DNA from 3 places in the Bacillus kalamii genome. Region 2 is predicted to be linked to each of the others. Evidence: riboswitches for the same ligand, from Rfam matches in the RefSeq annotation. Region 2 holds a riboswitch; each other region holds the start of a gene.
What was found. Region 2 has a riboswitch for S-adenosylmethionine ahead of ABC357_RS20375 (5-methyltetrahydropteroyltriglutamate--homocysteine S-methyltransferase). Riboswitches for the same ligand answer to the same signal wherever they lie in the genome.

Region 1 (3,276 bases), on a different contig from region 2:
AGCCTCCGATTATTCTTGCCCCCTGTTCCCTTAGTTCCAGAGCGCTCTTCCCGAAATAATCCGGATTCTCTTCATAGGTCAATATGCCATCACTGTATTCAGGCAAACTGGCATTCGGGTAAGCAGAGAGTACAGCACGCTGAGGAATGGGCACAGATTGAAGCGCCTTGATCATATGGTAAGGGCCGAGGCGGCAATTTACTCCTATAGCATCCGCACCCAGATCCTCTAACCGAAGCAATGCTTCACTTAAAGTCATGCCGTTTTGTAAATAGCCTACCTCGTGCATAGAGACGTTGGCGATGATCGGTAAATCCGTCTCCTGCTTCGCAATATGCAAAACGGTTTCCATTTCTTCAAAATCATAATATGTCTCCAATAGCAAACCGTCTGGCTGTTCCAACAGAAGGCTAAATAACTGTTCCCTGAAATTCCTTTTGATTTCATCTAGTGTAAGATCTGATTTCCTTAGCCCTCGTGAAGCTCCGATCGTGCCGAATACAAATGAGTTTGGCCCTGCCGCACTTTTAGCGATTTTCATTCCTTCCCTGTTAATGGATGAGACGTATTCTTCAAGTCCATACCTTTTTAATTTATAATGATTGGCTCCGTATGTGTTCGACTGAATGATATCTGCACCGGCCTTTACGTAGGCAAGGTGGATATTTTTAACCAGATCGGAATGGGTCAGGTTCAATTCCTCATAGCATTGGTCTGATCCAGTAGCATACAGAAGTGTCCCCATTGCCCCTTCCCCGATCAATATCCTTTTTTCCATCTCTTTTCTAAACTCCATCTTGCATTCCCCTTTATTGCATTGAATTCATACCTATTTTTCCTTTATTAGTATGCAGCCTCTTTCACCGGGCTCAACGCCTGGGTAAGGTCGGCAATCAAATCATCAATATGTTCAATACCGACCGACAGGCGGAGTAAACAATCACTTATTCCCTTAGCTCTTCTTACTTCTTCAGGTATATCCGCATGTGTTTGTGTGGCAGGGTATGTTAGTAATGACTCCACACCCCCTAGGCTTTCTGCAAAGGAGATTAAGCCGACTTGCTTCAACACCTTTTCCACTAACACGGTTTCTGTTACTTCAAATGAAAGCATCGCTCCAAAACCACTGCTTTGCTTCAAACTGATTTTTCGCTGTTCATGATCTTCAGTTCCAGGATAATAAACTTTGCGGACCAGATCATGAGAGCTAAGCCACGAAGCGATGGATGCAGCATTTTTTTGCTGCTGCTCCATTCGGATGGCCAAGGTCTTGATTCCCCGCAAACATAGCCATGCATCCTGTGGCCCTAAAATGGCCCCTGTCCCATTTTGGAGTTTGCCAATTTGGTCGCTATATTCAGGTGACGCGGTTACCACTAATCCTGCTATCACATCGTTATGCCCGCTAATGTACTTTGAAGCACTATGGACTACGATATCTGCCCCGAATACGATTGGCTGCTGTAAATAAGGCGTCAGGAATGTATTGTCCACTATTGTCAATAAGCCATGCTCTTTCGCAAGGGAACAGGCAGCTCCCAGATCTGTTACCTTCATCAACGGATTGGAAGGTGTTTCAATAAATAGGGCAGCCGTATCGGCTTTAATGGCATTCTTAATTTCTTCAAGATCGGAGGTGTCCACGTAAGAAGCCTTAATCCCATATAGGCTGAATGTTTCTTCAAGCAAACGGTACGTTCCTCCATATAAGTCATCAGAAATAACGATATGGCTGCCGGGTTTCAATAAAAACAAAATAGTTGTAATAGCAGCCATGCCAGAGGAAAAGGCAAACCCTCGGTCTCCTCCCTCAAGTGAGGCAATCGCTTCTTCAAGCGCTTTTCTCGTTGGATTGCATGTTCTTGAATAATCAAATCCAGTACTCTTGCCCAGTTCCGGATGTTCAAATGTTGCGCATTGATAGATTGGCATACTGATTGCCCCTGTAGCTGAATCTTTTTTGACTCCCGATTGCACCAATTTAGTTTCAATTCTCATTTTTTCTCCTCCAAACAGGTTTTCAATTGAACGGTAAAAAGGCACCCTTTCAGAGAAAGAGCGCCTTTAAAAAAGCTATTCGGCTTCTCTCTCATCGACTAGAAATGAATTTCTTATGGCATTGGCACCGTTCAAGAATATGATGGTTGCCGGAGTGTCTTAGGGCCATATCCCTCGACTCCTCTAGATAAGAGTAATTATTCAATTAATTCAAAATATTGTATTTTTATAATCATAAAGACTTCCTGTGCATTTGTCAATACTCTTCGCTTGACTATCTTTTTAAAATCACATTAAGGTAAAGTAGAGAGAAAAAGAGAGACTATCTATTTTGTTAAGTTGCAGGAGGAAGAAGCTATGTGGGAAGAATTCAAAAAGTTCATAGACAGAGGCAACGTGATCGACCTTGCTGTCGGGATTGTTGTTGGCGGAGCATTCGGGAAAATCGTTACCTCTTTTGTGGACGATATACTTATGCCCCCGATTGGCCTGATCATCGGGAAAGTCGATTTTTCAAACCTGTATATCAATCTGACAGGCGATCAAGATAAATCACTAGCTGCAGCAAAGGAAGCAGGGGATGTCACAATCAATTATGGATCCTTTATTAATATACTCATTAACTTCCTAATCATTTCATTTGCCATTTTCATAGTGGTCCGGCAGGTGAATAAGTTCAGAAAGCCGGAGCCGGAAAAGCCGGTAACAACGAAAGAATGCCCGGAATGCTTATCGGAAATCCCTTTGCATGCAACAAGATGCCCGAATTGTACGTCATTCCTAAAGGAGGATGAGGCAGAAGGTTCGCCTGTAAACGAATCATAGTTGAAACAAAAAACGCCTGTTTAACAGGCATTTTTTGTTGTATACATGTTCAAAAGAGCCTTTCTCCATACTATGCATCAGGATTTATGGATGTTCTGTTTGTCCGCCCTTTTATCGAACCAGCTCTCATAAAAGTGAAAAATCAGCCAGCAAATAAGCAGCCAGAAAGCTCCTGCACTGAAGCCTCCGATAATATCACTCGGATAATGGACCCCAAGATAGATTCTGCTGATGCCGATTGCCGGAACAAGTACGATGAAGAAAAGTATAAACACGGCATCCAACCATTTCCGGCGGGAAATTTTCGCCAGAATGATGACTAAAGATCCATAAAAAATGATAGAACCCATACTGTGCCCACTTGGGAAACTATAGCCGCTTTCTTGGATAATCGGATATATATCCGGGCGCTGCCGTTGAATGAATTCCTTTAGAGCTATGTTGAAGAGGCTG
Region 2 (3,276 bases):
CATACAGCCGAAGAATTGAGCAATACGCTTACTGGCGTTGCCTTTGGCCAGGTCCTGCCAGAAGCAGATCATGTTGCTTATGTCGGCGGGCCGAATGCAACAGTTGAAATGGGCATGCGGAATGGCGTGGTTTATGGTGAAATGTGGATTCCGGTTGTTAGGAAATAACGGGCAAAAGTCCATTTTTAAAATCCTGAATAAAAAGGACTACAAATTGAAAAGACCATCATCTTTTTGATGGTCTTTTCTTGCACTCCGTAACGTATGAATTATTCTTCAATACATTGCATTACATGTTGAATATAACTGTCTAAAGGTCGTGGTGTATCTATAATCAAACATTTATATTCAGATGGTTTTTTACTGTTATGAATAGCGGATTTAAAGGCTTCTCGGATTGTATCTCTTTTATTTGGCTGATCATTCTTTCACGTTTTTTTAATCTGCTGTTGATTTCATTTCGGTCATCAACGTAGCATTCCACATATTTATAGTTAGCATTATATTTCTTTACTAATCCAGTCCCTTTTTCAACCATTTCATCATATAAACAAGGACTATCGAATATAACAGATTGCCCCTGTGATAAGTGAAATTCAATTAAAGACCAATCAATATTGTATGAAATTTTACCAGCAAGTTTTCCTTCCTCGATTCCGTAATTTTCTTCAATCATCAGCGTTTTAGCGCTATTTATTGTGATTAAATCAATGGAATTGACCATTTGCTCGTAAGCTATTATATGGATGCCCATATGCAATACTTGAAGCATATTTCCTGTACACAATGGATACCATGGGGCCCACTGCTGTTGTATAGCTCGCTGTTGTGCGAGTTCCTATTCTACGTTCGTGTATGCCTCTTTTGCGACCACCTCAACAAAGCGTGATTGCTCATCATCAATCTCATCGAAGTGAATATCCACTAATCGGTTATACTTTTCAGCGATGTCAAAGGCTATTTTTAATGAATCGACTCCATATTCTATCGTAAATTCAAAATGAGGAATACCGCCTACTGCATCTGTGCCCATCTTCAATGATTCTTCATAAAATGAGTGGCTAGAATATTACCTGCATCTTATATTTATATAATTTTCATAAAATTATATAAATTAGACTCTAAGCATTGACATTCAATAATTATACAAGTACATTGGTAATTATAATTGAATATTCAAACATTCTTATTTAGAGAGATGGAGGGACTGGCCCTAAGATATCTCAGCAACATACATTTTTGTATTGTGCTAATTCCAGTAGCGTACGCTTGATGATAAGAAGAGTAATTATCAATGATACTAGTCTCTTCTTTTTTAAGAAGGGGTTTTTTGTACCCTGAAAAAGCAAACTAAATATACAAATTTACTTTAGAGGGGTTGTCCATATTGATTACTACTATTTCGAAAGCGCCATTTAGAGCAGACCATGTAGGAAGCTTCTTACGTCCACAAGCGCTAAAAGATGCGAGGGCGCAATATCAGAATGGCCAAATCACGAAAGAAGAATTACGTTCAATAGAAGATAGTGAGATTACTAGGATTGTGGAAAAACAAAAAGAAGTAGGCCTTACAGCTGTGACAGATGGTGAATTCAGAAGAAGATGGTGGCACTTAGATTTCATAAGAGCCATCGAGGGGATTCGCGTTTATGAAGTAGACTTAACGGGTGCTTTTAATGGTGCAATGAAAAAAGCAGAAGCATATACAGTTAGTTCGAAACTAAAATTTCCAAAGGATCATCCATTTTTGGAGGATTTTATGTATTTGAAAAGACTTGCTGGTGACCATGTTGCGAAAATTACAATACCAGGTCCTAATATGATTTTCCATTCGGGTGTAGTTGGAAGCGAACCTTATTTAAGTAATCCTTCTTACCCTTCACTAGATGAGGTTGCTAAAGATATTATTAAAGTATATCAGGATGCTATTCAAGCTTTTTACGATGCAGGATGCCGTTATTTACAGCTAGATGATACAAGCTGGGGTGCATTGTTCAGTGATGTATTCCGGGAAAAAATAAAGGTACGAGGTTTTAATCCGGATGAATTAGTGAAAAAATTTGCTGATATTACTGTTGAAGCAGTGGCCAACAAACCAAAGGATATGGCAATTACCCTTCATATTTGCCGTGGAAATTTCAAATCTTCTTGGTTATATCAAGGTGGATATGAACCAATTGCAAAAGAATTATTTTCCCGCGTTAATGTAGATGCCTTCTTCTTAGAGTATGATAATGAACGATCCGGAGATTTTACCCCATTGCGATTCATTAAAGATCAACATGTCGTGTTGGGCTTAATCACATCTAAAACCCCTGAACTCGAAGATGCATATGAAATCAAAAGAAGAATTGAAGAAGCAGCGAAATTTGTAAATATTAATCAACTTTGTTTAAGCCCGCAATGTGGCTTTGCATCTACCGAGGAAGGAAACATCCTTACTGAAGAAGAACAGTGGAGTAAATTATGCCATGTAGTGCGTATCGCAAAGGATGTTTGGGGAGAATAGGCTTCACGTATGAACAAAAACAGAAAACGCTTGTTTACCCCAGGATAGCTTAAGACGTCGAAAGGATAGGGCTTATAGCTGGAGATCTTCTTGCCCCACTTCAAAGCCAAACGGAGCTTATGCAGCAGAAAAAACAACTTATTTCCTAGCATAGCAGGTGTAAGCTTAGACAGATTTCCATATTCAACAATTTATCCTTTCTTCTCTTCTGAAAAAGGAGGCTTTGAATTTTATATTCAAAGCCTCCTTTTATTTCTGTTTATTTCAAACCACCCGTACTGTAAAATAGTAAAATCAACCTTCTACTTATGGTACGGTTCCCCCCGATTAATCCGAAAGGCCCGGTAAATCTGCTCGACCAATACAAGCCTCATCAACTGGTGGGGAAAAGTCATTTTACTGAAGCTGAGTGTTTCGTCGGCACGTATCATGACGTCCTTGCTCAAGCCCAAAGAACCGCCGATGACGAAGGCGATTTTGCTTTTTCCGTATGTAGCCAGGTTGTCAATCCGGCTGGCGAGCTGCTCGGACGATTTCATGTCGCCCTCGATTGCCAATGCGATTACATGGGTGTCCGGCGAGATTTTCGCAAGGATGCGTTCCCCTTCTTTTTGCTTCACGATCAACATATCAGTTTCACTTAGATTTTCCGGCGCCTTTTCATCAGGCAATTCAATTTCATCTATTTTGGCATAGGCCGATAACCTTTTTGTATATTCAGCAATTCCTTGCTTCAGGTATTTTTCCTTCAGTTTTCCAACGGTGAT
Region 3 (3,276 bases), on a different contig from region 2:
CGGAAAAGCGATATTATCGCGGACCGTTCTTGACCACAGCAAGTTAAAGTGCTGGAAGATCATCCCGATTTCATGTCTAGCCTTGCGTAAATTGGCTCCCTTAGCGGATGAAATTTCATGTTTGCCTACTGTAATGCTTCCTTCAGTCGGTACTTCCAATCCGTTCAGCATGCGGATCAATGTACTTTTTCCAGCTCCACTGTAACCAATGACTCCAAATATTTCACCGGCATCAATATCTATTGATACCGAGTCGACAGCTTTTAATGATGAACCGGATTTTCCCGGAAATATCTTTGTTACATTATCGATTTTTATCATGATTACTCACCTCTTTAATACTGCTTTTTTAAAGATGCCCATTGTTTCGCTTTTCTAAAATAACAAAAGCCTTTCTGCGTAATGAGCAGAAAGGCATGAATAACAATAGGGACCTTTCTCTCATCTATCAAAGCATCATTTGCTTTGTGTGAATTGGCACCATTTCAAAATAAAATCTTTGACGGTTGCCGGGTTTCATCGGGCACATTCCCTCCACCTCTCTTGATAAGAGCTTCGCAACTTATTCAATTGTCATACTATAAGTTAAAGTGATTCTATCATTATATAAAAATACTGTCAATAACATAAAAGACTAATTTCCGCGGAAAAGGCATTTTACTTGGTCTTTGAAGACAAGGAAGTTTTTCCTGTTGCCACTTCTATCGCCTTCTCCAATTCTTCAATTAAATCATCTACATTTTCGATTCCAATCGATAATCGGACTAGGTCTTCGCTTACGCCGGATAATTTTAATTCGTCTGCGCTAAGCTGCTGGTGGGTTGTGGACGCAGGGTGAATAATCAAACTTTTGGCATCCCCGACATTTGCCACATGGCTCCAAAGCTCAATGGAATCGATCAATGCAGCACCAGATTCTCTTCCTCCTTCTATGCCGAACACAACAACTGCTCCGGCACCTTTAGGCAAATACTTGCTTGCCAATGCATAGTTTTGATTATCAGCATCTCCAGGATATAACACCCAATCAACAGCAGGATGTGCTTTCAAGTATTCTACAATCCGCTTTGTATTGGCGATATGCTCCTTCATACGGACATGCAAGGTTTCAAGGCCTAATGTGAATTGGAACGCATTATATGGGGAAAGTGCAGGCCCTAAATCACGGAGCAACTGAACACGCGCTTTCACGATAAACGCCGCTTCTCCCACCGCTTCGCTAAACACAAGATCATGATAGCTCGGATCAGGAGTTGTAAAGCTAGGGAATTTGCTTGAATTCCAATCGAACTTGCCGCCATCCACGATAATGCCGCCAAGTGTTGTTCCATTGCCCAACAACCATTTAGTTGCCGAGTGGATGACGATATCAGCCCCAAATTCAATCGGCCGGCATAAATAGGGGGTTGCAAATGTATTATCAACAATCAACGGTATTCCGCTCTCATGGGCAATTTCAGCCACCTTTTCTATATCGAGCACATGCAGGCTTGGGTTGCCGATCGTTTCTGCAAAAATGGCTTTAGTATGGGGAGTAATAGCTGCCCGGAAGTTTTCTGGATTATCAGGCTCGACCAACGTAGTCTTGATGCCATACTTAGGCAATGTATTGGCGAACAAATTAAATGTGCCCCCATATAAATTGGATGCTGCCACAATTTCATCGCCTGCTCCTGCAATATTCAGGATAGCAAGTGTGATCGCTGCCATTCCGCTAGATACAGCCAGTGCGCCTATCCCCCCTTCAAGCTGTGCCACTCTTTCCTCGAAAACAGTCACAGTAGGGTTATGGATCCGTGTATAAATGTAACCCGGTTCTTTTAATCCAAAAAGATTTGCAGCATGCTCACTGTCTTTAAACAAATAGGCATTGCTTTGGTAAATAGGAGCTGAACGTGCTCCTGTCACAGGGTCCACCTGCAAACCTCCATGTATGCTGACTGTTTCAAAACGGTATTGCTTCTCTTTGCCACTCATCACGCATTCCTCCTTGTTATATGATTCAACCTTTGAAGACCCATCGATAATCATCGCACTTGGCAATGGATTTCCTCATTAAAAAAAGCTTCTTCGAAAAGAAGAAGCTTGATAGCCGGTTCTTCTCATCTTTACGGAAATAACTTTCCGCTGGAATTAGCACCATGTACGATTTGTACTGGTTGCCGGGCTTCATAGGGCCATTTCCCTCTGCCTCTCTTGATAAGATAATTCATATTAAACTTATTAACTTAATTGGAAATATACCATTTTTACAACAAGGAAGTCAATGAATTTTTAAAAAATTTAAATAATTTAAACTGCTTCTTTTCTATTGCTGAGCAATAAAAGGGCTTCAAGCAACAGAATCTGCCGATAGTTTCCCTGAAGATGAACTTTATTCATCTGTTGAAGCTGGCGTAGCGAGACATTTCCCTTTATCACTTCGTATAACTGGTCTTCCTCGCCAATGATGGAAACACGGTATGTCCCTTTATCCGTATAATGCGTATGGACTTCGTTATTAGATAAGAATAAATGCCATTTCTTATGCTCCGAAGAAAACACGACCATGGTATTCGCTTTTTTCAATAAGACATGCAATTGCCGGCGATCTTCCAGTGTACTAAGCATCGTTTGCAATAGTTGATCCAACGTCGCCACTTCCTTTCCCAATCTCTTATAGAAAGTAATACAACGCCGGACCTATAAACACCTCTATTAATTGCTCGACAAGTATTTCGGGCTTGTCGAACCATCAGTCTGCTTTATTTATGCTATCTCTGATAGTCCCTAGCAAGTACGGGACAGATTGAAAGGCATATATTTTTTCCATAAGTGCCCCCCGCTTGAACAGCAGCAAACAAGGAACGCTTTCTACTTTGTAATCCACTGCGATTCCCTCAATGTAATTGGCGTTGCTTTTAGCCATCTGCACATCAGGCAGCATTTCTTCCACTACCATCAGCATTCTGGACGCCACTTGGCACGTGCCGCATAGTGGTGTGTAGAGATAGAGGCATAAATCGCCTTTTTCGAGAATGTATTGTTTAATATTTTCCCCATTCCATTCTTTCATGATTGATGATTCATCCTTTATTGAAAATAATACGGCAGAGTGAACTCTCCTTCTATATCCTAGCTTCTCCCATACAATAGGCCAAGAGATGCTTAATTCCATTTGTGTAAAGTCAGTTGGGACGTGATAAATATTCTGCATGAATAAGAAAGTTGGCACTGAGCAATACGGTCGCAATGTGGTGGTATGGTGCAGCAGCCACTTCCCTATAAGCCCTGTCA

Region 1: it holds a riboswitch for S-adenosylmethionine, as region 2 does, so the genes downstream of both, ABC357_RS07570 (trans-sulfuration enzyme family protein) here and ABC357_RS20375 (5-methyltetrahydropteroyltriglutamate--homocysteine S-methyltransferase) in region 2, are expected to answer to the same signal.
Region 3: it holds a riboswitch for S-adenosylmethionine, as region 2 does, so the genes downstream of both, ABC357_RS01010 (O-acetylhomoserine aminocarboxypropyltransferase/cysteine synthase family protein) here and ABC357_RS20375 (5-methyltetrahydropteroyltriglutamate--homocysteine S-methyltransferase) in region 2, are expected to answer to the same signal.

What each region holds. Positions count from the first base shown of each region.
Region 1 is NZ_JBDFMI010000001.1:1,494,571-1,497,846, reverse strand. It holds gene ABC357_RS07575 (bifunctional homocysteine S-methyltransferase/methylenetetrahydrofolate reductase) at 1-796, opposite strand, end outside; gene ABC357_RS07570 (trans-sulfuration enzyme family protein) at 844-1,998, opposite strand; SAM riboswitch class I at 2,087-2,192, opposite strand; gene mscL (large-conductance mechanosensitive channel protein MscL) at 2,356-2,823, shown strand; gene ABC357_RS07560 (phosphatase PAP2 family protein) at 2,901-3,276, opposite strand, start outside.
Region 2 is NZ_JBDFMI010000006.1:535,829-539,104, forward strand. It holds gene ABC357_RS20365 (GyrI-like domain-containing protein) at 1-168, shown strand, start outside; partial or broken gene ABC357_RS20370 (cytosine deaminase) at 626-1,048, opposite strand; SAM riboswitch class I at 1,184-1,282, shown strand; gene ABC357_RS20375 (5-methyltetrahydropteroyltriglutamate--homocysteine S-methyltransferase) at 1,388-2,509, shown strand; gene rlmH (23S rRNA (pseudouridine(1915)-N(3))-methyltransferase RlmH) at 2,812-3,276, opposite strand, start outside.
Region 3 is NZ_JBDFMI010000001.1:191,700-194,975, reverse strand. It holds gene ABC357_RS01015 (methionine ABC transporter ATP-binding protein) at 1-321, opposite strand, end outside; SAM riboswitch class I at 439-553, opposite strand; gene ABC357_RS01010 (O-acetylhomoserine aminocarboxypropyltransferase/cysteine synthase family protein) at 658-1,977, opposite strand; SAM riboswitch class I at 2,100-2,206, opposite strand; gene ABC357_RS01005 (SCP2 sterol-binding domain-containing protein) at 2,293-2,631, opposite strand; gene ABC357_RS01000 (thioredoxin family protein) at 2,735-3,055, opposite strand; gene ABC357_RS00995 (toprim domain-containing protein) at 3,168-3,276, opposite strand, start outside.